DNA from 3 places in the Hydrogenophaga sp. ZJX-1 genome. Region 1 is predicted to be linked to each of the others. Evidence: predicted binding sites of a transcription regulator. Region 1 holds the regulator's gene; each other region holds the start of a gene.
The links. The regulator FNR, encoded in region 1, switches genes on or off when oxygen is low (the NO sensors DNR and NnrR bind a similar motif). The targets are predictions, from matches to a motif close to TTGATNNNNATCAA.
Positions count from the first base shown of each region.

Region 2: a site for FNR is predicted at 5,357-5,370, ahead of ACN5W5_RS10410 (bacteriohemerythrin). Genes of this name have one in related genera too.
Region 3: a site for FNR is predicted at 3,427-3,440, ahead of ACN5W5_RS07150 (TraR/DksA family transcriptional regulator). Genes of this name have one in related genera too.

Region 1 covers NZ_JBMBRA010000001.1:679,053-688,821, reverse strand. The annotation lists gene ACN5W5_RS03395 (DMT family transporter) at 1-27, shown strand, start outside; gene ACN5W5_RS03390 (sulfite exporter TauE/SafE family protein) at 44-703, opposite strand; gene hemN (oxygen-independent coproporphyrinogen III oxidase) at 862-2,241, opposite strand; gene fnr (fumarate/nitrate reduction transcriptional regulator Fnr) at 2,421-3,140, shown strand; gene ACN5W5_RS03375 (hypothetical protein) at 3,221-3,514, opposite strand; gene ACN5W5_RS03370 (nitrogen fixation protein FixH) at 3,607-3,909, opposite strand; gene ccoG (cytochrome c oxidase accessory protein CcoG) at 3,949-5,421, opposite strand; gene ccoP (cytochrome-c oxidase, cbb3-type subunit III) at 5,494-6,402, opposite strand; gene ACN5W5_RS03355 (cbb3-type cytochrome oxidase subunit 3) at 6,429-6,566, opposite strand; gene ccoO (cytochrome-c oxidase, cbb3-type subunit II) at 6,583-7,335, opposite strand; gene ccoN (cytochrome-c oxidase, cbb3-type subunit I) at 7,347-8,792, opposite strand; gene ccoS (cbb3-type cytochrome oxidase assembly protein CcoS) at 8,860-8,997, opposite strand; gene ACN5W5_RS03335 (heavy metal translocating P-type ATPase) at 9,041-9,769, opposite strand, start outside.
Region 2 covers NZ_JBMBRA010000003.1:334,002-343,770, forward strand. The annotation lists gene ACN5W5_RS10385 (LytR/AlgR family response regulator transcription factor) at 232-975, opposite strand; gene ACN5W5_RS10390 (sensor histidine kinase) at 1,012-2,073, opposite strand; gene argH (argininosuccinate lyase) at 2,196-3,647, shown strand; gene ACN5W5_RS10400 (HDOD domain-containing protein) at 3,784-4,908, shown strand; gene ACN5W5_RS10405 (DUF805 domain-containing protein) at 4,910-5,254, opposite strand; gene ACN5W5_RS10410 (bacteriohemerythrin) at 5,405-5,911, shown strand; gene ACN5W5_RS10415 (DUF2867 domain-containing protein) at 6,043-6,576, shown strand; gene ACN5W5_RS10420 (ammonium transporter) at 6,728-7,930, shown strand; gene ACN5W5_RS10425 (hypothetical protein) at 7,948-9,138, opposite strand; gene ACN5W5_RS10430 (hypothetical protein) at 9,306-9,769, opposite strand, start outside.
Region 3 covers NZ_JBMBRA010000002.1:499,984-509,752, forward strand. The annotation lists gene ACN5W5_RS07135 (FIST signal transduction protein) at 1-1,187, opposite strand, end outside; gene ACN5W5_RS07140 (PhaM family polyhydroxyalkanoate granule multifunctional regulatory protein) at 1,229-2,398, opposite strand; gene ACN5W5_RS07145 (enoyl-CoA hydratase/isomerase family protein) at 2,440-3,270, opposite strand; gene ACN5W5_RS07150 (TraR/DksA family transcriptional regulator) at 3,530-3,916, shown strand; gene ACN5W5_RS07155 (hypothetical protein) at 3,953-4,330, shown strand; gene ACN5W5_RS07160 (VOC family protein) at 4,430-4,873, shown strand; gene ACN5W5_RS07165 (ABC transporter substrate-binding protein) at 5,031-6,191, shown strand; gene ACN5W5_RS07170 (fumarylacetoacetate hydrolase family protein) at 6,304-7,314, opposite strand; gene ACN5W5_RS07175 (IclR family transcriptional regulator) at 7,537-8,430, shown strand; gene ACN5W5_RS07180 (DUF3108 domain-containing protein) at 8,452-9,675, shown strand.

The sequences.
Region 1 (9,769 bases):
CCCGCTCGCCAATCGGCCAAGGGCTGAACTGTTCAGCCGGCAATCACAGGCAAAACAGGCCCGTGGGGTTGGTCAGCCCCATCCAGAGCGCCCAACCCGACGTCAGCGCCAGTGCCAAGCCGGCCAACCGGATGGCCCAGGCGCCCGACTGACCGCCCCGCAGGCGCAGCAACAACCAGGGTGCGGCGGTCAAGGAAATGGACGTGCCCAAAGAAAACAGAGCCATGATGGCGGCTCCTTCGAACACGTTCGCAGAGAGCGACGCCACCAGCAAGGCGGAATACAGCAACCCGCACGGCATGAACGCCCAGCCGACCCCCAACACAATGGGGGCGCGAGGTCCCAAGCGGGTCAGCACCGGCCGCGCCTTGCGCCACAACGATTGGCCCAAGTTGTCAATCCAGGCGGGTTGGCGCGCTTGCCAGATCAGTGCCAGGCCCAGGAGAAATGCCGCAGCGTGGAACATGGTCCAGACCGGCCGAATCGCTATGGTGTTGGTCCCCAGCACCGCAAGCCCCTGGACGGACCCCGCCGCAAAAGCGCCGAACAGCGAATACCCGAACATACGACTGAACTGGAACGTCCACAGCGCCCGGGTGCTGCGCTCGCCTGCCGCGCGGCTGATGCCAGCACAGGCTGCGCCGCACATGGCGACACAGTGGGGTCCACCCACGATACCCATGAACAGGGCCGTGATCGCCATGGAAGCTTGCATGAAGGAACTTTAACAGCGCGTGGGTGATAGAAGGCGGAGGCTAGTTCTAACCCGCCCCTATTGGTAGTGAGTATTGATCCCACTCGCACCCGCTCATGGACACCCCACGCGAACAAAGACCCGCCACTGGTCCAAAAGCTGACCGTTCAGATGATCTTTGAAAACCGGGCACGGTCCTGATCAACCTGCAGATTTTTATCAAACACCATGGCAATGGCACGGACCAAGTACCAACCGGTCGGCGTGACCTGAACACCGCTGTCATCCAGGGTGACCAAGCCGTGTTCGGCCAGTCCGGCCAGCACTTCGAGCTCGCGCGCGAAGTAGCTCTTGAAGTCGATCAGGTGACCCAGTTCGATCGATTCGTACTGCAGTTGCCCTTGGCACATGATGGACATGATGACGGCACGGCGCAGCAGGTCATCCCGCGTGAGCACCAGACCCCGCACGATGGGCAGCTTGCCCTGATCCAAAGCGTCGTAATAATCCTCCAGCGTCTTGGCATTCTGGCTGTAGGTGGCTCCGATGCGCCCAATGGCGGAAACCCCCAAGGCGATCAGATCGCAGTCGGGCTGCGTGCTGTAGCCCTGGAAGTTGCGGTGCAGGCGGCCCTGGCGCTTGGCCACTGCGAGTGCATCTGTGGGCAAGGCGAAATGGTCCATGCCCACATACACATACCCAGCATCGCTCATGGCATCCAGTGATGCAGACAACATCGACAACTTGTCACCGGGGCTGGGCAACTCTGCCGAAATGATGCGACGCTGCGGCTTGAAACGGGAGGGCAGGTGCGCGTAGGCGTACAACGCAATGCGGTCGGGACGCAACTGGTTCACCTGAGCGAGCGTGCGAGCGAACGACTCGGGCGTCTGCAGCGGTAGACCGTAGATCAGGTCCACGTTGACCGACTCAAAACCGATCTTGCGGGCGGTTTCCACCAGCGCGAACACCTGATCGGCAGGTTGCACGCGATGCACCGCCTTCTGAACAGCGGGGTCGAAATCCTGGACACCAAAGCTGAGGCGGTTGAAGCCCAGTCTCGCCAGCGTCTGAAGCCGCTGGTCGGTCACGGTCCGGGGGTCCACCTCGATCGAATATTCTCCACCCGGCACCAACGTGAAGTTGCGCCGGATCATCGTCATGAGATCCTCAAGCTCTGGATCGGACAAAAAGGTGGGTGTGCCACCACCCAGATGCAGCTGGGACACGCTGTGCCCCTTGCCAAAATGCTGGACCTGCAACTCCACTTCACGCGACAGGTACCGCAGGTATTCAGCCGCCCGTTCGTGGTGCTTGGTGATGACCTTGTTGCAGGCGCAGTAGTAACAGACCGACTCGCAGAACGGAATGTGAATGTAGATGCTGAGCGGCAGTGCCAGCGAGCCGGCCCTGCGCTGCTCCAGCGCTTGTATATAGTCACCCTCGGTATAGGCTTCGACAAAGCGGTCAGCCGTCGGGTACGAGGTGTACCGCGGACCGGGAACATCGAATCGCTTGAGCAATTCATCGGAAATGGCGTGACTCACAGACTGTTCTCCAATACTGAACCTTGAATGTGCACCACGCTCGCATGTCCTCCCTTGATCTTGATCAATCGTGCGCGCATTCGCAAATTTTCGCTCCGGTGAGGGGCGTGGCACACAGGCATTTCCTCGACACAAGTCCCAGCTATGCGTTAAGCTCACCACCGATTTCCGGATAATTTATGGACGCACAAAGCATCAAAGTCGCCTGTTCAAGTTGCAACCTGCGGGAATTGTGTCTTCCCATGGGTCTCAACCCCGACGAGATGGACAAGCTCGACAACGTCATCTCGGCCCGACGACGCATCAAGCGCGGATCGGCACTTTTCAATACGGGCGACAGATTCACCTCGCTGTACGCCGTGCGTTCCGGGTTCTTCAAGACCTGCGTCACCACGGCCGATGGCCGGGATCAAGTGACCGGCTTCCAGATGACTGGTGAGATCATCGGCTTGGATGGCATCGTGAGTGATCGTCATTCCTGTGATGCCATCGCACTGGAAGATGCTGAAGTCTGTGTGATGCCGTTCGATCAGGTCGAGGAACTCTCCAGGGAGTTCACCACCCTGCAGCACCATGTGCACAAGATCATGAGCCGCGAAATCGTGCGAGACCACAGCGTCATGTTGCTGCTGGGAAGCATGCGAGCGGAAGAACGCCTCGCGGCTTTCCTGCTGAACCTTGTGCAGCGCCTGCACGCCCGCGGTTTTTCCCAGTCCGAACTGATTCTTCGGATGACCCGCGAAGAAATTGGCAGCTATCTCGGCATGAAGCTGGAGACGGTGAGCCGCACATTTTCCAAGTTCGTGGAAGAAGGCATCATCGAAGTCAAACAGCGCTACGTCCACATCAAGAGCACCGAGGGTCTCCGGTTGATTGTGAACCCGCCGACCTGCCCCTGAACCCAGTTCACTCAAGACAAAAGCCCCAACGAATGACACCTCGTTGGGGCTTTCTGTTTTGAAGTGACCGCTGAGGGTGTTCAGCCGCAAGATCCGTTCTTGGCGCAATCCTGGGGCCGCTGATCCGGTGGGACCGGACACCGGTTGACCTCAAATGGCGACATGGACAGCAGGGTGGTGAGCGCGCTCGACACCATCGCCACCAGCCAGAAAGTGAAAAACGCCAAGGTATAGACCGCTGGGCGAGACAACTCCAACGGCGCGCCAAACCAGTGGAGATCGCTGGGATCGATCATGGCAAATACGATCATTTCCAGCACCGCGGCGACCAGAAAGGCTGGCCACGCTATCCACATCCATCTTTGAGCGGTCATTCCTGTTTCTCCTCGTGTGTTGTTGTGATCGATTTCAGGCATCAAAACCGGTGCAAAGGTGCCATCTCAGCCACAGGACGGCACACGTCTCGCTATTCCTTCGAGGGCGGGACGACTGGAGACGCCGCGTGGTTACGTGCTTGGTGGGCCGGTTGAAGCTTGATCAGTGCCTCGGCCCGCGCCTGTCCATCCAACAACTGGGCCGCCTTCAGGTCCCGCTCAAAGTCGGCCTTGTTCAGAACAGGGTCAGCGCCCTCCACGGCTATGACGGCCGTGATGATGGCCGCGACCACCACCACCAATGGCCCACCCACCACCAGCCACATGTGCGGAACGCGCCACCAGGGAATGGGCGGGTGTTCACTGGAAGACTTTTTGAGTGTTGCGGTGTTCATAGGTATCTCTGAGTCGGGTTGACTGCTGACAAGCGGTGCTCAACGTGGCACCAGGAAGGCTGCCTTTTCAGTGACAGATACACCATCATTCTCGGCAGCCTTGATTTCGAAATGGATGGGGTGCGACCCGGTGTCTGCAGCACCCGGGGGAAGCTGCACCCGGATGACCGCAGAGCGCACTTCCGTCGGCAAGACCTCAATCTCCGACTCCGAGGCAATGGTGATACCAGGCAACCCAGAAACGCTGATCACATATCGTTGCGTGCTCTCGGTTGCATTCATCACCTGCAAACGGAAGACATTTTCGATGCGGCCCTGTTCAACCATGCGTGCCAGCGCGCCGCGGTCCCGGATCACGTCCACCTTGAGCGGTTTACGAAGGAACAGGCTGATCATGACGGCGAGCGTGATCGCCAACAGAATGCCGGTATAAACCAGCACCCGCGGGCGCATGGCCCGACGGATCATCTGCTGGGTATTCCAGCCTTGCGCGATGCCGTTCTGGGTTGAGTACTTGACCAGTCCACGCGGATAGCCAACCTTGTCCATCACTTCGTCGCACACATCGATACAGGCACCGCAACCGATGCACTCGTACTGAAGGCCATTGCGGATATCGATACCTGTCGGACATACCTGTACGCACAACGTGCAGTCTACACAGGATCCCAGACCGAGCGCCTTGGGGTCGGCTTTCTTCGAGCGAGGACCACGCGGTTCCCCACGCTTTTCGTCGTAGGTCACGATCATCGTGTCCTTGTCGAACATCGCACTCTGGAAGCGTGCGTAAGGACACATGTACTTGCAGACCTGCTCACGCATGAAGCCGGCGTTGCCATAAGTGGCAAAACCGTAGAAGAATATCCAGAAGGTCTGCCACGGGCCCAGCGATGCAGCCAGCGAGACCGCGGCCAGCTCCCTAATCGGCGTGAAGTAACCCACAAAGGTAAAACCGGTCCACAGCGAGAACAGTATCCAGAGCGCGTGCTTCGACCACTTCTTGCCGAACTTGCCGGCTGAAAACGCCGAATCATCCAGGCGCATGCGAGCCGAGCGATCGCCCTCGACTTTTTTCTCGATCCAGAGAAATATTTCTGTGTAGACCGTCTGCGGGCAGGCATAACCACACCACAAACGTCCGGCGACAGCCGTAAACAGGAACAACGCCAAGGCGGCAATGACCAGGAGACCCGTCAGATAGATGAAGTCCTGCGGATACAACACCAGACCAAAAATGTAAAAGCGGCGCGCCTCAAGATCGAAGAGCACCGCCTGTCGAGCATTCCACTCGAGCCAGGGCAAACCGTAAAAAACGATCTGTGTGATCCAGACCGTGATCCAGCGCCACTGAGAAAACAGACCCGAGACAGATCGCGGGTATATCTTCTTTCGCGAGGCGTAGAGCGAAACCATGACCTCATCGTCTGCAGGAACCCCTTTGGGCGGCGGGTCCGGGACGATGGGAATGACGGTGGTCGGATTGGCGCTGGTGGCTGGCTTGGCGGAACTCACGAAGAACCCGAGGTTGGAAAATGGAAAAGAGTCGCAGCGGTCGACTCGACCACTGCGACTCTCTTTAAACGATCAATTGGCCGCTTTATTGGACAAGCCCCAGACATAAGAGGCCAGCACATTGATCTGTGCTTCGTTCAACAAGGCCGACTGCCCAGGCATCTGGTTGTTGAAACCATTGTTCACAGCACGCACGATGGCCTCTTCGCCCCAGCCGTGAAGCCAGATACCGTCGGTCAAGTTGGCTGCACCCACCGCAGCCATGCCCTTGCCGTCCATGCCATGGCATGCCGCACAAGCAGCGAACTTCTCTTTGCCCTGAGTGGCCCGCACGGAGTCGTGAGGGCTGCCAGACAGGCTCAGCACATAGTTCGCCACGTTGCGCACGTCTTCGGCGGTACCCACCGCAGCTGCCATCGGGGGCATGACACCGATGCGGCCCTGCGTGATGGTTGTCTTGATGGTCGCAGGATCGCCTCCGCCCAACCAGTCCTTGTCGGTCAGGTTGGGGAAGCCTTTGGCACCACGGGCATCAGAACCATGGCACTGGGCGCAGTAATTCATGAACAGACGCTCACCGATCGCCATGGCTTCGGAGTCACCGGCCATCTGCTCGGGTGTCATGCCGCTGAATTTGGCGTAAATGGGGGCAATGGCGGCCTCCACCTTGGCAACTTCAGCGGTGTGCTGACCCTGCGAACTCCAGCCCAGCGCCCCCTGGAACTTGCCGAACATGGGATACAACGCACCGTAAGCCAGCGCGAAGATGACCGTGATGATGAACAGATACACCCACCAACGGGGCAGCGGGTTGTTCATCTCCGCCAGATCACCATCCCAGACGTGACCGGTGGTGTTGTCGGTATGGGTATTCGCCTTCGTGGTGCCGCTGATCCAGAGCAGGATCAGGCATGCGAGGATGCTGACCAGCGTGAGTCCACCCACGTAGAGGTGCCAGAAATCACTTGTAAAGTCGCTCATGATGTTTCTCTTGTTGGTGCCGCGGTTTAGTCGTCAGTGAAGGGCAGTTGCGCTGCCTCCTCAAAGCCGGCCTGGTTGCGTTTGGACCAGGCCCAGACCACGATGCCCACGAAGGTCAGCAGGCTGACCACCGTGACGGCGCTGCGGAGATCGTTGATGTCCATGGCGAGGCCTCCGTGTTTATTGGTTGGTGCCAGTCGCCGCAGCGGGAGCTGGTGCAGCAGCCGGATCGACTGGCGCTGAAGGTGCAGCTGCCTCGGTCGCAGGAGCGGCATCGACGGCAGCTGGAGCGACCGCTGCAGCCGGGCGGCTGGCGCTGCGAGCGGTGCCCAGCACCTGCAAGTAGGCAATGACTGCGTCCATCTGGGTCTTGCCCTTCACCGCATCGACCGACTGTGCGATCTCCTCGTCGGTGTAGGGAGCACCCAGCGTGCGCAGCACTTCCATGCGCTTGGGCATGCTCTCCGCATTCACCGATTTTTCACCCAGGAATGCATATGCCGGCATGTTCGATTCAGGCACGACATCACGTGGATTGGTCAGGTGAGTACGGTGCCACTCATCGCTGTAACGACCACCCACGCGTTGCAGGTCAGGACCGGTCCGCTTGGAGCCCCACTGGAACGGACGATCGTAGACAAACTCGCCAGCCACCGAGTAAGGGCCATAACGCAGTGTCTCCGCCTGGAACGGACGGATCATCTGTGAGTGGCAGTTATAGCAACCTTCACTCACATAGACATCACGACCCGCCAGTTGCAGTGCACTGTAAGGCTTCAGTCCTTCGATCGGCGTGGTTGTGGACTTTTGGAAGAACAGAGGAACAATTTCGACCAGACCACCCACGGCCACCACAAGCGTGATCAACACGATCATGAGGAAGTTGTTGGTCTCGATCCGTCCGTGGCCTTCGACTTTTTCGTTGTTTGCCATGTTTGTACTCCTCAGGCGTGTGCGGGGTTGACGGCAAGGACGGGCACGTCCACAACGCGGCCCTGACGCATCGTCATGATGACGTTCCAGAGCATGACCAGCATGCCGCTGAGGTACAGCACGCCACCCAGCAGACGGATCACATAGAACGGGAAGGTGGCTTTCACCGACTCGACAAAGGTGTAGGTCAGGCTGCCATCAGGGTTGACCGAGCGCCACATCAGACCTTGCATCACACCGGCAATCCACATCGCGGCGATGTAGAGAACGATGCCGATGGTGGCCACCCAGAAGTGCAGTTCAATGGCGGGCACCGAATACATCTTCTTCTGGCCAAACAGGCGAGGGATCAGGTAATACAGCGAACCCATGGACACCAAACCGACCCAACCCAGAGCACCCGAATGCACGTGGCCAACGGTCCAGTCGGTGTAGTGCGACAGTGCGTTGACGGTCTTGATGGACATCATCGGGCCTTCGAAGGTGGACATGCCGTAGAACGACAGGGACACGATGAGGAAGCGCAGGATGGGGTCGTCACGCAGTTTGTGCCAGGCACCCGACAGGGTCATGATGCCGTTGATCATGCCGCCCCAGCTGGGAGCCAGAAGGATCAGGGAGAACACCATGCCAACCGATTGCGTCCAGTCAGGCAGTGCGGTGTAGTGCAGGTGGTGAGGACCCGCCCACATGTAGGTGAAGATCAGCGCCCAGAAGTGGACGATGGACAGGCGGTAGGAGTAAACCGGACGCTCGGCCTGCTTGGGGATGAAGTAATACATCATGCCCAGGAAGGCTGCGGTCAGGAAGAAGCCCACAGCGTTGTGGCCATACCACCATTGCACCATGGCGTCCTGCACGCCGGCATAGGCAGAGTAGGAGTGCGTGGCACTGGTCGGAATGGCCAGGTTGTTGAAGATGTGCAACAGGGCGATGGTGATGATGTAGGCACCAAAGAACCAGTTCGCTACGTAGATGTGTTTGACCTTGCGGATACCCACCGTACCGAAGAACACGATCGCATAGGACACCCAGACCACCGTGATCAACAAGTCGATCGGCCAGATCAGTTCGGCGTATTCCTTACCCTGGGTCAGCCCCAATGGCAATGAAACGACGGCCGAGACGATGACAGCATTCCAGCCCCAGAACGTCAGCCAAGCCAGCTTGTTCGAGAACAAGGCTGTGTGACAGGTCCGCTGAACCACGTAGTAGCTGGTGGCAAACAGCACCGACCCACCAAACGCAAAAATCACCGCGTTGGTGTGTAACGGACGTAGGCGACCATAGGTCAGCCATTCAATGCCCATATTGAGCTCGGGCCAAGTCAATTGGGCCGCGATGATTACACCCACCAGCATGCCCACCACGCCGTAGATCACGGACATGACGGCAAACCCGCGGACCACACTATCGTTGTAGACCGCCGGTTGGCTGGTCTTCGTTGTCACGGACATACAGAACTCCTCATAAATGTCACTTGGCGAGTGTCTACAGGCACCCGGCTAATCGCCTTGACTTAAGTCAATCACCTCGGAGAATGCGCTCGCCTTCTCGTTCGATGTTGTCAAACTGCCCCGCATGGAGCGCCCACCAGAAAATGCCGATGATGGCGAAGACCAGAACCACTGAGAGTGGGACCAGCAAATACAAAACGTCCATGGTGAATGTCTCTGGAAATTTGGGTTCGAAAACAGGCGCGATCTTACGCTGGCCACTCCATACCTAGCCGGGTATCTGAGCGCCGGGCAGGAATATGGATCGTCAGCCGCAACGCGTTGCCGATGACCAACAAGGAACTGCCCGCCATACCCAAACCGGCCAGCCATGGCGGCATCCAGCCGATCAGGGCCATAGGGATGCTGACCGCGTTGTAGAGCGCGGCCCATATCAGGTTCTGGCGCACGATGCGCATCGTGGACCTGGCCAGCTTCAGCGTCAAGACCACGTCCATGACCTCGCCGCCCTGGATCACATAGTCCGACTGGGCCTGAGCCAGGGGGGCTGCGTGCCCAAGAGCGAACGAGGTGTCGGCACGCGCCAGCACCGGCCCGTCGTTCAGGCCATCGCCGACCATGGCCAGGCGACGGCCCTGGGACTGCAGGTTCACCACCTCGGCCAGCTTTTGTTCCGGCGTGGCGCCCGCAATGACATGGTCCACTCCCACCGCCAGCCCGACCTGGCGCGCGGCAGCCTCGCGGTCACCAGACAGCAGCCAGGTCTGTATGCCCAGCTCGCGCAAAGCGGATACGGCCGCCTGGGCGTCTCCGCGCAGACCTTCCTGCAACTCGAATGTCGCCAGCCAGCCCAGGCCGTCGGCCAGATGGGCTTGAGGCGCCCCTTCCGCTTCATCGGAAGACCCAAGGCTCACGCCACAAAATGCCGCCGACCCCAGGCGCAGTTGCCCACCATCCGCCAAGATCGCCTGCATGCC
Region 2 (9,769 bases), on a different contig from region 1:
CCGGCCCTCCTCCTTGACTTCGCTCTGCAGAACACCATGGTCTCGCCAGCAAGAGTCGGGCGGGCACTCAAGCATTGAGCCGTCCGAGCGCAGGTGAGGTCATCGGCGAGCGGGGTGACTGATGCAGCGAAGTAAAGGAGGAGGCGGCTTCAGCCGCCGGGGGACATGAGCGGAATCGGTTACCCCGGTTGCCGATGACCGAAGCTTCCGGAGCCCCAAGCCGCAAAAAACTCAGCTCATCAGCGCTTCACGAACAGCCGCCAGCTGACGACGCGAAACCGACAACCGCTCGTCCACCCCATCGAGCCTCACCGTCCAGCCCTCACCCTCCACCGGGTCGGTGTACTTCTCCACCGCCCGCACTGCGCGGCGCGCCACCAGCGCATTGCGGTGCACACGCACGAACAGGTGCGCGTATTTTTGCTCCAGATCGCTCAAGGCACCGTCGTAGATGTGCTCCTTCTCCGCCGTGCGCACTGTGATGTATTTCAGTTCGGCCTTGAGGTAGATCACGTCCGACAGCGCCACGCGCTCGCTGCGCCCGCGCTCCTGGATCAGCAGGCTGTCCACGGCGCCAGAAGCTTCCGCGCCCTCGCCGCCCACATTGCGCAGGCGCTGCGCTTTCTGCAGCGCCTGCTGCAGGCGCTCCAGCCGGACCGGTTTGGTCAGGTAATCGATGGCCTCCAGGTCAAAAGCCCGCACCGCATGCTCGGCATAGGCCGTGACAAAAATGATCTGCGGCGGCGATGCCATCTGGCGCAAACTGGCGGCCAGCGCCATGCCGTCGACACCGGGCATGTGAACGTCCAGCAGCACCAGATCACAGGCCGTGCGCTGGATCTGCTCCATCGCCTGCACCGCGTTGGCCGCTTCGCCCACGATCTCGGTGCGCGGATCGGCGCAATCGCCCAGCAGCGTGCGCAGCCGCGTACGGGCCAGTGTCTCATCGTCGACGATCAAAACCTTCAATGCCATGCCACGCTCCCTTGCTGTCAGGCTCGAAACAACAGCTTATACCGGTATTTCAAGGCGAACCTGAAACACGTCATCGACCAGTGCGCTCTGAAACCGGCCCTGCACGTCGTGCAACAGGGCCAGGCGCTGGCGCACGTTGTCCAGCGCCAGCCCGTTACCCCTGGTGCCGCTGCCCGCCGGCACGGTGTTGGTCACCTTGATCACCACCACGCTGCCACGCCGCTGCGTGCTGATGCGCACCACGGCACCGGTGGGGCTGGGCTCCACGCCGTGCTTGACCGCGTTTTCCACCAGCGGCTGCAGGATCAGCGGCGGCAGCCGGGCCCCGGAGGCCGACTCGTCGATGCTCCATTCCAGCCGCAGGCGAGCACCAAAACGCACCTGCTCGATCGCCAGGTAGTGCCGTGCCAGCTCCAGTTCCTGGCTCAGCGGTACCGCTTCTTTGGAGTCGGCCAGCGCGTGCCGGAACAGTTCGCTCAGGTCTTCGAGCAGGCGCTCGGCCTTGGCAGGCTCAGCCCGCACGAGCGCGATCGCGCTGTTGAGCGTGTTGAACAGAAAGTGGGGCCGGATGCGGGCCTGCAGCTCCGCCAGCCGAGCCGTGGTGCTCGCCGGTGTGCGGGCGCGGGCGCGCCAGACCAGCGCCGCCACCAGCACCGCCGCCAGCAACGCACCCGAGGCCGCGCTGGCCAGCCAGGGCGCCGGATCCACCAGCCCCATCCAGTACAACAGTGCGCAGCCATACAGCGCAGCCAGCGCACCGAGCGTGACGCCCGCGGTCCACTGCGCCGGCATCGGCAGGGAGCCCAGGGGCCGCTTGAGCGCGCAAACGCCCAGCAACCAGACCAGGGTCGCAGGCAGGGCAGCGCCCGTCAGCATGGCCATCTGGCCGGCCCAGGCCCACAGACCCTGCGCGCCGAACAGCGCCGCCACCCACACAACGGCCTGCACGAACAGCACCGCCCGCAACACCACGCCGACCTTGCAGGTGTCGAACACCAGTTCGCTGGCGCGCACCGGCTCGGGCATGCGCCGCAAGGGCCGCATGCCGGCCGCTGGCGCCAGGTCCTGGAAGCTCGATAAAATTCGGGAGTCTTGCATGGCTCGCACTATAGGCTGCGACCGCCCGGATATGGGCAGCACAGATCCGTTTGTAAAACCCGGCCAGCCCGGCCCGGCGCACCCGCCGCCCTCCAATTCCCTACCCAGCCGCTGGCACCACCATGTCCACCAACCAACTCGACAAGAAATCCGAAGCCTGGTCCGCCCTATTCTCGGAGCCCATGAGCGAACTGGTCAAGCGCTACACCGCCAGCGTGTTTTTTGACAAACGCCTCTGGCTGGCCGACATCACCGGCAGCCTGGCCCACGCTGAAATGCTGGCTGCCCAGGGCATCATCGGCGCCGACGACCGCGCGGCCATCGAACGCGGCATGGCACAGATCCGCTCTGAAATCGAAGCCGGCACGTTCGAATGGAAGCTCGACCTGGAAGACGTGCACCTGAACATCGAAGCGCGCCTGACCCAGCTGGTGGGCGACGCCGGCAAGCGCCTGCACACCGGCCGCAGCCGCAACGACCAGGTGGCCACCGACGTGCGCCTGTGGCTGCGCAGCGAGATCGACCTGATCAGCGACCTGCTGGTGGAGCTGCAGACCGCGCTGGTGGACGTGGCCGAGCAGAACGTCGAAGTGATCCTGCCCGGTTTCACCCACCTGCAGGTGGCGCAGCCGGTGAGCTTTGCGCACCACCTGCTGGCCTACGTGGAAATGTTCGCGCGCGACGCCGAGCGTTTGGCCGACGTGCGCCGTCGCACCAACCGCTTGCCACTGGGCAGCGCAGCCCTCGCCGGCACCACCTACCCGCTGGACCGCGAGCGCGTGGCCGTCACGCTGGGTATGGTCGATGAGCAGGGCAACCCGCAGGTCTGCCAGAACAGCCTGGACGGCGTGAGCGACCGCGATTTCGCGATCGAATTCACCGCCGCCGCCTCGTTGTGCATGGTGCACATCAGTCGCTTCAGCGAAGAACTGATCCTGTGGATGAGCCAGAACTTCGGCTTCGTGAAGATCGCCGACCGCTTCACCACCGGCTCGTCGATCATGCCGCAGAAGAAGAACCCGGACGTGCCCGAACTCGCGCGCGGCAAGACGGGCCGCGTGGTCGGCCACCTGATGGGACTGATCACGCTGATGAAGGGCCAGCCGCTGGCCTACAACAAGGACAACCAGGAAGACAAGGAGCCACTGTTCGACACGGTGGACACCCTGAAAGACACGCTGCGCATCTTTGCCGAGATGGTGGGCGGCCAGCTCAACCCCGCCACGGGCGTCAAGGAAGGCGGCATCACCGTCAACGCCTTGGCCATGGAGGAAGCCGCCAAGAAGGGCTACGCCACCGCCACCGACCTGGCCGACTATCTGGTGAAAAAAGGCCTGCCCTTCCGCGATGCCCACGAAACCGTGGCCCACGCCGTGAAGGCCGCCACCAGCCACGCCTGCGACCTGTCCGAACTGCCGTTGGCCGTGCTGCAGGGCTTCAACGCCAGCATCGAAAAAGACGTCTACGAGTGCCTGAGCCTGCGCGGCAGCCTCAACGCCCGCAACACCCTGGGTGGCACCGCGCCGGCCCAGGTGCTGAGCCAGATCGCGCGCCACCGCACCCGCCTGGCCTGAGCGTTCACACCGGGCGGCTGTCGGCCGGGCAGCCGCCCTGGGGCAGGCTCAAGACCGCGCCAAGGGCGCCGATACACAGGGTCAGAACGAAAGTCCGCCGCACGCGGGCGATAACCCTTGAGTCGGAGGCTCCCCCATGTCTTCAGAGTTTCTGTGGATCGCTGCTGTACTGGCTTCTGCCATGGCATGGTGGTTGCTCCGCCGCCCGGTCGGGCGCGCCCCAGCCAGTGCACCCCGTGAATTGGCCACCCTGCGCAGTGCCCTCGGTCCCGTGCCGGCTTCCTCGCCGCACCCGGCACCTGCCTTTGTCGCCACCGTGCAGCCCTTGCCGGACGCGCTGGCGGGGTTCCAATGGCGCACAGAATCCGATCTCGATGGCGAACACCGCGCCACCCTGATCGCGGCCGTGCGCGGCATCCCGCGCCCACCGCGCTCCATGCAGCAGCTGCTCTCGCCCGAATTCGTCACCCGCGCCAGCTCTGCCGAACTCAGCGAGCTCGTGATGGGCGAACCGCTCATCGCGGCCAGGGTGTTGTCCACCGTGAACTCGCCCCTGTACGGCCTGCACAGGCCCGTCACCAACATCGGCCAGGCCGTCACTTTCCTGGGCATCAGCAGCGTGCGCAGCCTCTGCCTGCAGTACATGCTGGCCGATGCCTTCAAGCCCACGCTGGCCGAGGCACAAAAAGCGTTCGATGCCATCTGGAAAGCCAGCGCCATGGCCAGCGAACTGGCCGTGCGCCTGGGCAAGGCGCTGAACCTGCCCGACCAGGCGTCGATGTCCACGCAAGTGGTTCTGGGTTTCGTGGGCCAGCTGGCCACCGCTTCGCTCATCCCCGCCGCCGGCATGCCGCGGTGGCTCGGTCGCAACCGGCTCGAACGCGCGCGGCTGGAGCAGGAGCTGCTGGGCCTGAACGCCGTGGAAATCGGCGGCCTGCTCATGAAATCGTGGGAACTGCCCACCGCGCTGGTGGACGATGTGAACGACATGGGCTGCCTGCTGGTCACCCCGCCGGCCGCCATCGAACCCGAGCGCCTGCCGCGCATCGCGCTCGGCTATCTCTGCGCCCACCTGGGCGAAGGGCTGGCGCAAGGCCGCATCCCGTCGCCCGAAGCACTCACCATCGGCGACGCCGTGGACACCCACCATCTGCGCGCCTGCCTCGCCCACCCCACGCTCGCGCGCCTGCCCGCTGCGCTGCAGTCGCCCGAACTGCAGGCCGCCGTGCGCCAGATGCTGGGCGAGCCGGTCGAGGCCTGATTCAGATTCCGGCGGTCAGCGGCCCGGCCGAACCGTATTCGTTGTCCCCCTGGCTGGGCTGCACGGTCCAGTAGATCATCAGGATCAGTCCCAGCAAGGGAATGAAACCCACCAGCTGCCACCAGCCACTCTTGCCGATGTCGTGCAGGCGACGAGTCGCCGCCGCGATGGAAGGCACCAGGATGGCGAGGCCGAAAACAGCGTTCAGGCCATCGTTCACGATCCCGGTGACCACACCGCCCAGCACCACAAACAACACCCACCACCAGTATTCAGAGCGTGTTGCACGGCCGCTGAAACTGGCGTACTTGGAAAAACAGGTCTTGATTGCGTCAACGAATCCCATGGGTTCCTCCCTGGCGGTGGTGACTGGAAAGCGCGGCCCGACGGGTACGCCGTTGCCATCATAGACGGCACCCACCGCGGCACAATCGGGGTCCGGCGGCACTTGACCTTCATCAAGCCTCCCGACCCACCCACCCCGTACAGTTGCCCCATGAACACCACCGCCACGCCCGAAGCCCCCGCCACCACCACCGGCCTGGAATGGGCCCCCAGCCTGCAGACCGGCGACGACCGCATGGACGAAACGCACGAAGAGTTCGTCACCATGCTCAACCAGCTGCTCGCCACCCCGCAAGCCCAGCAGCTGCCGCTCTACCGCGAATTCGTCGAACACACCGCCGCCCACTTCGCGCAGGAAGAACGCTGGATGCTCGCCACCGGCTTCACCGCCGACAACTGCCACGCCTCGCACCACGCGACCATCATGGAAACGCTGCACGCGGTGATTCCCCATTACGAAAACGACGACCCGGAAATCATCACCCGCCTGGCCGAAGCGCTGGTCGAATGGTTCCCGCAGCACGCCGCCAGCATGGACGCCGGCCTGGCCCTGCACCTGAAAGACGTCGGATTCGATTCCCGCACCGAAACCCTGGCCGATCCCGACCGGGTGCGCCCGGCGACGATGAGCGGCTGCGGCAGCGTTTCCTGCAGCTGAGCGGGCGGCGGTCCTCGGCCGAGCCACCCTGCGGGGTGGCTTTTTTGTGGGCATGCCGCCGCCGGCTACAGTCGGGCCAGCGACCGTACCCGGTCCGTCGACCGGGTAGTCCACCGCGCAGGGAACACCCGATGAACACCCCGACCGAAACCAGCCCACCCGTCGGCAGCCGCATCGCCGGCCGGCTGGAGGGCGCCGACTTCTTTGACGCCTGGGCCATCGACGCCACCGACCCCTCGCTCAGCGCCCTCCGCCAGTTCCTCAAGGCTGTGCAGTCCACGCCGCGCTGGGTCGACGCCTGCATGCGCCTGCGCAACCGCGCCGTGCAGCTGGTGGGCCTGAAGAACCTGGGCGATCTGTCGGGAGTCAACCCCGCCAAGCCCGACGCCGACTACCGGCCCGGCGACCGCGTGGGCATCTTCACCCTGTTCGAGAACTCGCCCGACGAGGTGCTGCTCGGCGACCGCGACAAGCACCTGGACGTTGTGATTTCGGTGCACTGCGCCCGCCCGACCGGCGAGCCGGTGCGCGTCACCGTCACCACCGTGGTGCACACCAAGAACCGGCTGGGCCGTCTCTACATGCTGCCGGTCAAGCCCATGCACCGGCTGATTTCGCCCAGCGTGCTGCGGGCCATCGGCGCGCCGGCCCGGGCGGTGCGCTGAGCCTCGGGCCATCAGCACCCTTCCGGTGCCCGACGCACCACCATGAAGTGATTGGTTTGATTTTTGCTTGTGAATGGTGCGATTCGCCATGCAGTCCCTGTTTTGGCGCTCAGAACGCACCACAACACGCATTTCTGCACGGAGACTTCATATGGACGCACTAAAACAGGGCGCTGACGCCCTGTTCATCCTGCTCGGCGGCATCATGGTCCTGGCCATGCACGCCGGGTTCGCCTTCCTCGAACTCGGCACGGTTCGCAAGAAGAACCAGGTCAACGCCCTGGTCAAGATCCTGGTGGACTTTTCGGTCTCCACGATCGCCTACTTTGTCGTTGGCTATGGCGTGGCCTACGGCGCCTCGTTCTTTGTTGGCGCTGAAACGCTGGCCCAGAAAAACGGTTACGAGCTGGTGAAGTTTTTCTTCCTGCTCACTTTCGCCGCCGCTATTCCCGCCATCATTTCCGGCGGCATCGCCGAACGCGCCAAGTTCTGGCCGCAGCTGATCGCAACGGCCGTCATCGTCGGCTTCGTCTACCCCTTCTTTGAAGGCATCGCCTGGAACGGCCACTTCGGCGTGCAGGCGTGGATCACCGAAACCACCGGCGCCGCCTTCCACGACTTCGCGGGCTCGGTTGTCGTTCACGCCGTGGGCGGCTGGATCGCACTGCCAGCGGTCATCTTCCTCGGTGCCCGCGCCAACCGCTACCGCAAAGACGGCGGCATGTCGGCCCACCCGCCGTCCAGCATCCCCTTCCTCGCGCTGGGCGCGTGGATTCTCTGCGTGGGCTGGTTCGGCTTCAACGTGATGAGCGCACAGACGCTGGACAAGATCTCCGGCCTGGTCGCGGTCAATTCGCTCATGGCCATGGTCGGCGGCACGCTGGCCGCGCTCTTGGCCGGCAAGAACGACCCCGGCTTCGTGCACAACGGCCCACTGGCTGGCCTGGTGGCCGTGTGCGCCGGCTCCGACCTCATGCACCCGCTGGGGGCGCTGGTGGTGGGCGCCGTGGCGGGTGCGCTCTTCGTGGGCATGTTCACGCTGACACAGAACCGCTGGAAGATCGACGACGTGCTGGGCGTCTGGCCACTGCACGGCCTGTGCGGCACCTGGGGCGGCCTGGCGGCCGGCATCTTCGGCCAACAGGCACTGGGCGGTCTGGGTGGCGTCAGCTTCAGCGCGCAACTCATCGGCACCGCCCTGGGCGTGAGTTGGGCGCTGCTCGGCGGCGCGGTGGTCTACGGGGTGCTCAAAGCCACCATGGGCCTGCGCCTGAGCCAGGAAGAGGAATACGATGGCGCCGACCTGACCATCCACCGCATCAGCGCGACACCGGACCGAGAGGTGAGCTGGTAAAGCGGATCGGCCGCCGCCTACGATCCGTCGCGCCCCTCGTCATGGCCGTGGAGCACATAGTGTCCAAAGGGATACAGGCCCGCCTGCCGGACATCGGGATACCGCTCAAGATACCGGTCTGCAGAAAACTTCCGGTAATCCAACTGCAGATCGCTGAAGCTGCGTATGCACTCCAGGTACAGCTGGAACAGCAGCTCGACAAGGCTGGCGTCTTCAGGCACATTGGCGCCGCGGCCGGTCAATTCCCCGCGAATCGTCGTCAGCATCTCGGGCGTCGTGCGCCCCAGCCAATCTCTCAGACCTGTGCAGTCCATGTCTTTCTCGGAATAGGGCGGCAACTGCAGGCTCTGCCCCAGGCGGGCCTCCATCCAGGCCAAGTCCCAGACATCAACCTCCCGGGCCACCAATCTGGCGGGTATTTCAAACCGGCCCGGAAAAAGACGCCTGTGAACATCCAGCAGTTCACGCCAGGCATTGCGCAACAGGCCACTCCCGGACGAGAACATCGGATGGCTGTTCAGGGCGTAGATACACATGACAGCGTCTGTCGACAAGGTCACATTCGCTTCCAGACGGTGAGCAGGCTCCTTCTTCAACCCGATCCACGATCCAAAATCAGCGACCACATCGCCATTCAGCAGCTTCTCACGGCGGTACAGCCGATAGGAAACGCAATCCGCCCCGAAGACGTCTTCGATATGGACAAAGTTGTTCCGGTACGAAAGAGGGTGCAGATGATCCCCGGTGTATCCCCACTTGATCCATTCCTGCGTGGCGGACTTGACATAGCCAAACGGATCCCTGACATAGGCGCAGACCTGAATGTCGCTGGCGTACTGGCGAAGCAGTGCACCCAGTTCCCGTGTGGAATCCGGATCGAAACCCGTGATGGTTTCCGCCGACAGAATCAGTACCTCGGCTTCCGAAGCTCTCAGGCAGGCTTCCAGTGCGTCCCGGCATTGCGCCTGGACCCGGTCAAAGTCGCTGGCTGCAACGCCAAACTTCAACAGTTTGCCTGCTCGTTTGTGGCCTCGGTCAAATGCGGTGTTGATCAGGAATGAGTGGTTGTATGCACGCTGGCGATCCGCCTCCACGGCAGGTGGCAACGGCGCATACTCGAAAACGCCATCCCGGTAGCCTGCCAGCGAGGCCTGAATGGCGGTTGATCCCGTCTTGTGCATCCCAACATGGAGGACGATTCTTTTCATGAGCAGGGTTTCCAGGGCGCCGACACTCTAAACAGCTGTCAGCGTCGACCTCGTATAGGCCTCCACCTGAACCAAGTATAGGCATACGACGGCGATGACCTGAACATCCACCGCATCAGCGCGACACCGGACCGGGAAGTGAGCTGGTAAAGCGGATCGGCCGCCGCCTACGATCCGTCGCGCCCCTCGTCATGGCCGTGGAGCACATAGTGTCCAAAGGGATACAGGCCCGCCTGCCGGACATCGGGATACCGCTCAAGATACCGGTCTGCAGAAAACTTCCGGTAGTCCAACTGCAGATCGCTGAAGCTGCGTATGCACTCCAGGTACAGCTGGAACAGCAGCTCGACAAGGCTGGCGTCTTCAGGCACATCGGCGCCGCGGCCGGTCAATTCCCCGCGAATCGTCGTCAGCATCTCGGGCGTCGTGCGCCCCAGCCAATCCTTCAGACCCGTGCAGTCCATGTCTTTCTCGGAATAGGGCGGCAACTGCAGGCTCTGCCCCAGGTGGGCCTCCATCCAGGCCAAGTCCCAGACATCGATCTCCCGGGCCACCAATCTGGCGGGTATTTCAAACCTACCCGGAAACAACTGCCCGAAAACACCGTGCAGTTCACGCCAGGCATTGTGCA
Region 3 (9,769 bases), on a different contig from region 1:
GCGCGCCGCACGATCTGCAGTTCGGCGCTCGGGCTGCCAAAGTGTGGTCCGCCGCGGCCGGCGCAGCTCACGTACACCGCGCCCGCGATGCGGCGCGCGGGTTGTGGCGCGGCATCGGCCTCCGGCGATTCCAGCGCCGTGGCCAGGGGCAGGCTGAGCTCCTCGGGCTCCAGCTCCTCGCGCACCTCGGCACACACCCGGATCAGGTCGGCGCGCGCCGCCTGCACGTTGCGCTCGCAAAACGCCAGCCGGCTGCCCACCGGCGCCACGTCGGCAATCGCCACGCCGCGCCGCCCCGGGTCCAGGCCGATGATGTGGCGCACCGTGACTTCGGGGCCGAACTGACCGCGCCGCTGCGGTGATCGCACCCCCTCCCCGGCGATCGGCGCCGTGAGGCCCACGAGCGTGGCGCGCAGGCGCGGCATGGCCGCTTCAGGCTGTTCGAGCGAAATGCCGAGTTCGCGCAGCAGCACGTCCAGCGCGGGCTCGTGGTCCAGCGAGAGCACCAGGTTGCCGTCGGCGGCCGTCACCGTGCGTTCGCGGTCCACCGGCTGGGCCCCCTGCGTGACGCGCGAGATCAGGTCCACGCCCGGGCCGAAGGCCACGCCGCTCAAGCCCCCGTGAAACACGCCGCTGGAAGCGCCATGCCCTTGCAGGTTGCCCGCACTGCTGAACGCGAACTGCACGCTTTCGCTGCGGCTGCCCACCAGACCACCAAACAGGTAGCCGCTGGTGGTGCGGTCGGCCATCTCGGTGATCAGTTCGGCCAGATCGGGGGTGTGGCCGTCGGCGTGCACCAGCGCGGTGTGGGCCTCGAAACCATCCACCCCGGCCGCGCGCCCGCTGGCCGCCAACGGCGCCACGCCGCTGAACACGCGGTACTGATCGGGACTGAGGTCGCACAACATGACGGCCAGCGCCGGCTCGTCAAAGTACTCGACGTTGTTGGCCGCGATGCCCACCCCCACCGTGCCGGCCCAGTCGGTCACCTCGTGCAGTTCGGCACTGAGGTGTTCGAGGATGGCTTCGGCCTCGCTGGCGTAGTGGTCGGTGATGTAGAGCAGTGCGAGCGAAGGCGCCCGCGCGGCGCCTGGCAAGGCGAGCTGCGCACGCAACTGGGCGAGCACCAGCGCAGCCGCCATGCGCCACTGGGGATGGGTGGCGTGGGCGTAGGGAAAGGGTTTCATGGTCATACGACCTCGGCACGGCCCGAGGGTTCAGTGCGCGGTCAGCGCCGGCCGGTGCTGCGCGCCGACTTCCCGGCAGCAGGCTTGCGCGTGCTGGTCTTGCGGGCCGACGCCTTGGGCGCGGCAGCGGCTTTGGACGCGGCGACGGGTTTGGCGGTGGGCTGCTGGAGCCCGGTCAAGGGGAAAAAAGCGGTCGGCATGGGCCAGTTGCCGGTCGACAGCGGCTGGGCCGGGTTGGCGCGGGGCGCTGCGGCGGGCGCCGGGCGGGCGGCGCGCGCTGGTGCTTTTTTGGCGACCGCTTTGGTTGCGGTTTTTTTCGCGGCGGGTCGAGCGGGCGCCTTGCGGCCGGAAACGGCGCGCGCAGCGGCCTTGCCCATGCCGGCCGCGGTGCCCACATTGCGAGCCACGGTTTCGGTCAGGCCGCGCGTGACCTTGCCGGCCACGCCGGTGGCGGTTTTCACGGCCTGCTCGGTCAGACCGCTGGCCACCTGGCGGGTGGTGTCGAGCGCGGTCTGCTTGGCCACGTCCTTCATGGCGTTGGTGGCGATGTGCTGGAACTGCTGCGAGAGCGCACCCCACCATTGCATCGGGTCGACCACGCCGCCGGCGGGCGTGGCGGGTTGAGCGGCGGCGGGCTGCGTTCGGGTCTTGCGCGACCGGGACACCGGCGGCGGCGCGGGTTCTTCGTCGTCCTCGTCTTCGATGTCCTCGTCGATCTCTTCTTCGTCCTCTTCCGCCTCGGCGTCATCGTCAGAAGCCCCTGGCGGCGTCGGTGTGCCGTAGGTGCGGGGCGGGATTTCCAGACCGGCGAACTGGGTGTGCGCAGGCACTGCCGCGGGGGCGCCCCCGGTGAAGCTGGCCATGGTGTCGGCCGCCTTGATCTTGAGCGCGTTGGCCACGTCACCCAGGCTGAAGTTCATGTTCTTCAGCGTCGCCAGGGTCATCTTCTGCACCTCCAGCGCCTGGATGGTGGCGGCGAGCGCCTTGCTGTTCTGGTCGAGCCAGAAGTGCACCGCCTTGAGCTCCTCGATGCGTTTTTCGAGGTCTTCCACGTTGAAGGTGGGCGCCACCCAGTTACCCAGGTTGGGCATCTGCGGGATGCTGTTGCCAAGGCCCTGCGCCACACCACCGGCGGCCTGCCCAGCGAGGTTTTGCAGGAACTCGAAACCCGGAACGAATTTACCAAAACCGCTGCCCGATGTGTCGCTCATGGGAGTCTCCTGGTGGGTGTCTGGGTGGCGTGCACGCCGGTTCAGCTGTCCACGCCGTAGCGTGGGGCGCGGCGCTCCCGCAAGGATGCCACACCTTCGCGCACATCGGGTCCGGCAAAACCCATGAATTCAAGGGCCAGCGAGGTGTCGAACGCCGGGCCGGCCTGGCGCAACCAGTTGTTGAGCGAGTACTTGGTCCAGCGGATCGCGGTCTGGCTGCCCGAGGCCAGGCGATCGGCCACTTCATAGGCCTTGTCGAGCAAGGCGTCGTCGTCCACCGCGAGCGAGACCAGGCCGATGCGCTCGGCCTCTTCGCCACTGATGGGGTCGCACAGCATCAGGTAGTACTTGGCCTTGGCCAGACCGCACAGCAACGGCCAGACGATGGCCGCGTGGTCGCCGGCGGCCACCCCCAGGCGGGTGTGGCCGTCGACGATCTTCGCGGACTTCGCGGCGATGGAGATGTCGGCCAGCAGGCCGGCGACCAGACCCGCGCCCACGGCCGGGCCGTGCATGGCGGAGACGATGGGCTTGTCGCAGTTGATGACGTTGTAGACCAGGTCGCGGGCCTCTTTCCAGACGCGCGTGCGCACCTCGAAGTCGGTCGCCATGTCCTGCACCAGCGCCAGATCACCGCCACCCGAAAAACCCAGGCCGCTGCCGCGCAGCACGGCGCAGCGCACGCTGTCGTCGCGCCCCACGTCGCGCCAGATCTCACTCAGCTCCCAATGGCCCTCGTGGCCCGCGGTGGGCAGTTTGCCGTTGCCACCGGGTCCGTCGGCGCGCATCTGGATGTCGAGCACCGAGGGCACACCGTCCACGGGTGGACCGCGGCGGGTGATGGCCAGGGTCTGGTAGCGGCTGTAGTCCACAGGGGTCATGGAAGTCTCCTTGAATGGGGGTTGTGCCCGCCGAAAACCGGGCTTGTGTCCGGTCGATTCTGCCCCGTTTGCCCCACCAAACCGCCATCGATTGCGCCGTGTTTACCCGGGGGATTGCCCGGTTCGCCCTCTTGCGGCCACGGTCGCTTGACGTGTGTCAACACCCGTCCCGGCGAGCAGGCGCAAGATAATCCTGTGGGGTTGGGAGATTCTTCCGGAAACCCCCTCTCAAAAATCCAGAGGAGTCAGCATGAGTCAGAACATTTCCGACACCTATGCCAGCCAGCTGCAGCAGATGCGCACCGAGGTGCTGGCCCAGTTGCGCGCCCAGCGGGGCGGCAAGGTCGGCCGCGCCGAATCGGCCGCCGAAGCGCGCGAGACCGCGAGCGATGACTGGGCCCAGGCCGACGCCGAGCGCGATCTGGCTTTTGCCCTGGAGGAGCGCGAGTCGGCCGAGCTGGTTGCGATCGACGAGGCGCTCAAGCGCATCGCCGACGGCAGCTACGGCCTGTGCATCGATTGCGGCGTCGGCATCGCCACGCCGCGGCTGCACGCCAACCCGACCGCACTGCGCTGTGTCGCGTGCCAGGAAAAGATCGAACACGCCCAAGGCACCGCGCCCCCGGCGGGCTATTGAATTTTTTATCGTTCCCTTTTTTCAGGAGTTGACCTTATGACCACTTTCCATGCCGTTGTCTGGATGGACCACAGCGAAGCCCACGTCTTGATGTTTGACCGCGAGCATGTGGAGGCCCAGCGCGTCAAGGCGCGCAGCCACCACACGCCCAAACACGGACATGTGGGCGCTGACAAGGAATTTTTCAACCAGGTTGCCCAGGCGCTGGAAGGCGTGAATGAAGTGCTGTTGACCGGTCCGGCCAACGCCAAGATCGAGTTCCGGGACTTCTGCAAGCACAACGTGCACGCGGTGGACAAGGCCGTCGTCGACGTGGTCACCACCGACCACCCGAGCGATGCGCAGGTGGTGGCGATGGCCCGCCAGTACTTCCTGAAGTTCGACCAGCAGGCTGTTGATCCAGCGCAGAGGTAAGCAGCCGGGCCCCGGCCCGATGCACCCGACAACGCCCGCGCAATGCGGGCGTTGTGCCTTGTGACAACAGGAAGGAACCGCGTTTGTTATGCTGAAACCATGAGCACCGACACGCCTTCTACCCTGCCCGCGCGCAGCCTGTTCCACCTCGCGTTCCACGTCACCGACCTGGACGAAGCCCGCCGCTTCTATGGCGGTGTGCTCGGCTGCTCCGAAGGGCGCAGCACCGACACCTGGGTGGATTTTGATTTTTTCAGCCACCAGATTTCGCTGCACCTGGGCGAACCCTTCAAGACCACGTGCACCGGCCGCGTCGGCGACCACTGGGTGCCCATGCCGCACTTCGGTCTGGTGTTGCTGCTGCCCGAGTGGCAGGCGCTGGCACACCGGCTGGAAGCCACCGGCATGGACTTCGTGCTCAAGCCCCAGCGGCGCTTCGAAGGCCAGCCGGGCGAGCAATGGACGATGTTCTTCTGCGACCCGTTTGGCAACCCCATCGAGGTCAAGGGCTTTGCTTCCCTGGACCAGCTGTACGCAAGCTGAGCGGGTGCGCCGACCAGGCGTCGGACCGACCAACGGTGCGTTTGGCCGTCCAGGCGATGCCTCCGTGCCTTCCCCAGCCGGCTAGCATCAGAAACCCTCTCGCACCACGACTGCCCCGCCCATCCCGGCCCTCCACTTCCAGGCAAACAGCGACGACATGACGACCACCGCAACCACACCCCCCGGTCTCTCACGACGCGCCTTCAGCGGTCTCATCGCTGGCGCCGCCGTGCTGGGCGCACCCACCCTGCGAGCCCAGTCGGGCAACCGCGTGGTGCTGGGCCAGTCGGCCGCCTTCACCGGGGCCGCCGCCCAGCTGGGCATCCAGTTCCATGCCGGCGCCAAGCTGTTTTTTGACCAGCTCAACGCGAAGGGCGGCGTGAACCAGACGCAGATCGAGCTGCGCCAGCTCGACGACGGCTACGAACCCACTCGATGCGTGGAGAACACCCGCAAGCTGCTCGACGATGATGTGTTTGCCCTCTTCGGCTACATCGGCACACCCACCAGCCTGGCAGCGCTGCCCCTGGCCACACAGGCGCAGACACCGTTCTTTGCCCCTTTCACCGGCGCCATGGGACTGCGCCAGCCGTTCAACCGCATGGCCTTTCACATGCGCGCCTCGTACAACGACGAGACGGCACTGATCGTGCGCCAGCTCACCAATCTGGGCCTGAAGAAGATCGCCGTGTTCCACCAGAACGATGCCTACGGCAAGGCCGGTCTGGACGGCGTGACGCTGGCCCTGGGTGCACTGGGTCTCAAGCCGGTGGCCACGGCCACGGTGGAGCGCAACACGGTTAACGTGGCCGAAGCGGTGAAGACCATCAACGCGGCCCAGCCCGATGCGGTGGTGCAGATCAGCGCTTACGCATCGTGTGCCGCCTACATCCGGGCCGCGCGCAAGGCAGGCTACGGCGGCACCTTCTTCAACGTGTCGTTCGTGGGCACGCAGGCGCTGGCCGACGAGTTGGGCAAAGAAGGCGCCGGCGTGGTGGTTTCGCAGGTGGTGCCGTCGCCCTACAAGTCTTCGAGCGCCGTGACGCGCGAGTTCCTGGCGCTGATCGCGCAGGGTGGCAACAAGGTGCAACCCAACTTCTCCAGCATGGAAGGGTTCATGGCCGCCAAGCTGTTTGCCGAAGGCATGCGCCGCGCGAGCGGTGGCCGCCCCACCCGCGACGATCTGATCAGCGGGCTGGAGAGCATCCGCAACTACGCCATGGGCGGCTTCGACGTGTCCTTCAGCGGCAGCAACCACGTGGCCTCGAAGTTCGTCGAGCTGTCCATGCTCACCGGCGACGGGCGCGTGCGGACCTGACCGCTTCATCCCGTTTTGCCTTCACCGCGTGAACAAGGTGCGAGGCCGCAGACAGTGCTGAAGCACAGCAAGGCTTCAGCAACGCAGCCACCGCTTTGAAGGCAAATCGTTATCAGGCTTCCAGCGGCGCGATCCTCTGGTCGATGGCGCCAAAAATGCTCTGGCCGTCCTTGCCCTTCATCTCGATGCGGATCGTGTCGCCGAACTTCATGAATTCGGTGCTCGGCTTGCCGTCCAGGATGGTCTCGATGCAGCGTTTTTCGGCGATGCAGCTGTAGCCCTTGGGCCAGTCCTTCTTGCCGTCGACTTCGATGCCCTTGTTGCTGACGGTGCCGCTGCCCACGATGGAGCCGGCGCGCACGTTGCGGGTTTTGCCGATGTGGGCGATGAGCTGGCCGAAGTGGAAGGTCATTTCCGGGCCGGCGTCGCACATGCCGACCTTGCGGCCGTTCCAGGTGGACTGCAGCGTCAGGTTGACACGGCCGCCCTGCCAGGCGTCGCCCAGCTCATCGGGCGTCACGGCCACCGGACTGAAGGCGCTGGCGGGCTTGCTCTGGAAGAAGCCGAAGCCCTTGGCGAGTTCGTTCGGAATCAGGTTGCGCAGCGACACATCGTTCACCAGCATCAGCAGGCGCACGCCGTCCAGCGCCTGTTCGGGCGTGCAGCCCATGGGCACGTCGCCGGTGACCACGGCGATCTCGGCCTCGAAGTCGATGCCGAAGTCTTCGCTCGGCACGATCACGTCATCGCAGGGGCCAATGAAATCATCACTGCCGCCCTGGTACATCAGCGGGTCGCTGTAAAAAGTGGACGGCACTTCGCTGTTGCGCGCGGCGCGCACCAGCTCCACATGGTTCAGGTAAGCCGAGCCATCGGCCCACTGGTAGGCGCGCGGCAACGGCGCCATGCACAGGGCCGGATCAAAGGGAAAAGCGTGGCGTGCCTTGCCCTGGTTGAGGGTGACATACAGGTCGTGCAGCTGGGGTGCGTGGAAGTTCCAATCGTCCAGTGCCTGCTGCAGCTTGTGGGCGATGCCCGTCGCATAATGGGCGGTCGAGAGGTCGCGCGAGACCACCACCAGTTGTCCGTCGCGCGAGCCGTCTTTGTAAGTGGCGAGTTTCATGCAAGTCTCCTGCTGTCGCTGGGCGTTGAAGGGTTCGGTTTTGCCCGGTTCTGCGCCTGAGGCGCTCCCGGTTGAAGCATCTAAAATTACGAATAGTGAAATCAGTTAACCTATCCGTAAAAATCGGATTCTAGACCAAAGCCCCGCTCCAGGTGCTGGCCCGCCTCAAAAAGACCCTCAGGCCGCCGGCTGACTGCCACCCGATCCCGCCGCCCACACACCATGCCCGCCGCGAAAACCCCGATCAAGCAAACCAGCCCCGCCAGCCCGTCGACCGCACCCGATGCCGACCACGCTGAAAACGGCGATCCCCGGGCGGGTATCCAGTCGGTGGAAGTGGGTTTCGAGTTGCTCAGCGCCCTGTCCGACGCGCCCGGCGCGCTGATGTTGCGCGACCTGGCCGCAGCCGCCGGCATGAGCGCCGCCAAGGCGCACCGCTACCTCGTGAGCTTTCAGCGCATGGGCTTGGTGATGCAGGACCCGGTGAGCACGCGTTACGACCTCGGCCCCGCCGCGCTGCGGCTGGGTCTGGCCAGCCTCTCGCGCATCGATGCCGTGAAGCTGGCGCGCGAACGCCTGCCCCAGCTGCTGGCCGAAACCGGTCACACGTTGGCGATCGCCGTGTGGGGCAACCAGGGGCCGACCATGGTGCACTGGCTGGAAGCACCGCAGACCGTGCCGGTGACGCTGCGCCTGGGCGACGTGATGCCGCTGCTGACGTCCGCCACCGGCCGTTGCTTCGCGGCCTTCACCGGTCCGGAAGGGCGCGATGGCCAGCGCATCGCGCCCATGATCCGCGACGAACTCGCGCGCATGAAAAAACTGCCGCCCACCGGCCTGCCGCTGGTGGACGTGCCGCAGAACCAGCACGACGTGCAGGCCGTGCTGGCCGAAACCCGCCAGCACGGCCTGGGACGCGTGGTCCACAGCCTGCTGCCCGGTGTGGGCGGCTTCTGCGCCCCGGTGTTCGACGCCCAGGGACGCCTGGCCATGGGTCTCGTGGTGCTGGGCTCGGTGGCCACGCTGGACACCCGCTGGGACAGCGCACCAGCCGGTGCGCTGCTGCGGTGCGCGCGCCAGCTCAGCGCCGACCTCGGCCACCGCCTGGCCGCCTGAACCCCGATGGCCCGACCCGCCATGCATCCCGCAGAAGCCGCCCCACGCTGGTCCGTTCTGCTGGCCCTGACCGGTCTGGTGCTGGCCCTGCACCTGCTGCTGCTCACCGACGGCTTGCCGATCTGGTGGAACAACAAGGCAGCCCCAGTGTCCACCACATCGGACTTGTCCGCCCCGCCCGAAGCTTCGACCGAAGTGGCCGCAGCAACACCAGACCCTGACGCGGTGTTGCCGGTGACCAGCAGCACGGTGCGCTGGATCGTGCCCAAGCCGGCCGCGCCGGAACCGCCGCCTCCGCCGGTCAAGAAGAAGAAAAAAGCGCCACCGGCCCCACCGCCCGAGACCGTGGTTGAGCCGGAGCCGGAGCCCGCGCCCGAACCACCCGAGAAACCGGCCGTGGCCGAGGCTCTGCCCGAAGACAGCCCCGTGGTCAGCGAAACGCCCGAGGTGGTGGCCTCCGAGGAGGCACCGCCTCCGCCCGTCGAAGTGCCACCCGCCCCGGACGTCATCCCGCAGGCGCCTTCCACGCCATCCGCGCCCGCCCTGCCACCGCCCACGGCGCCTGGCCCCCGGGTTTCGACCGCTCACCTGCCCGCCGACGGCCAGCTGGACTACCAGGTGAAGGGGCTGTACAAGGGCCTGAACTACAACGCGTCGGGGGAGCTGACCTGGCATTTCGAGGCAGAGCGCTACGAGGCGCAATCGACCGTGAAGGCCTTTCTGCTCGGCAGCCGGGTCCACACCAGCGTCGGCCGCGTCACGCCGCAAGGGCTCGCCCCCGAGCGCTTTGGCGACCGCAGCCGTACGGAAAAGGCGGCCCATTTCGACTATGCGACCCAGCGCATCCGGTACAGCCGGAATTCGGCAGACGCCGCCCTGCTGCCCGGCACCCAGGACCAGCTTTCGGTCAGCCTGCAGCTGGCGCTGATGCTTCAGGCCCAGCCTTCGGCCTATGTCGAAGGCCTGGCGTTGAGCTTGCCCGTGAGCAACGCCAGCTACACCGAAGAATGGAAATTCCAGATCGGTCCGCTGACCGAACTGGAGTTGCCCGCCGGCACCGTGACGGCCCGCCTGCTCACCCGCTCACCCCGGCGCGAGTTCGACAAGACGCTGCAGGTGTGGCTCGCGCCAGCTTTGGGCTACCTGCCGGTGCGCCTGCGCATCACGGAACACAACGGCGATTTCGTGGACCAGCTGCTGGATACGCTGCCAGCGATGGTGCAACCCAACGTTCAGGTCCAGTGATTCCGCCCGGCTGGCCGGGTCCTGCCCGGCTTAAAGGTCGAACTGTGCCGAAAAACACACGCATATTGAATCTTCGCGATCCGTGCCCATCTAA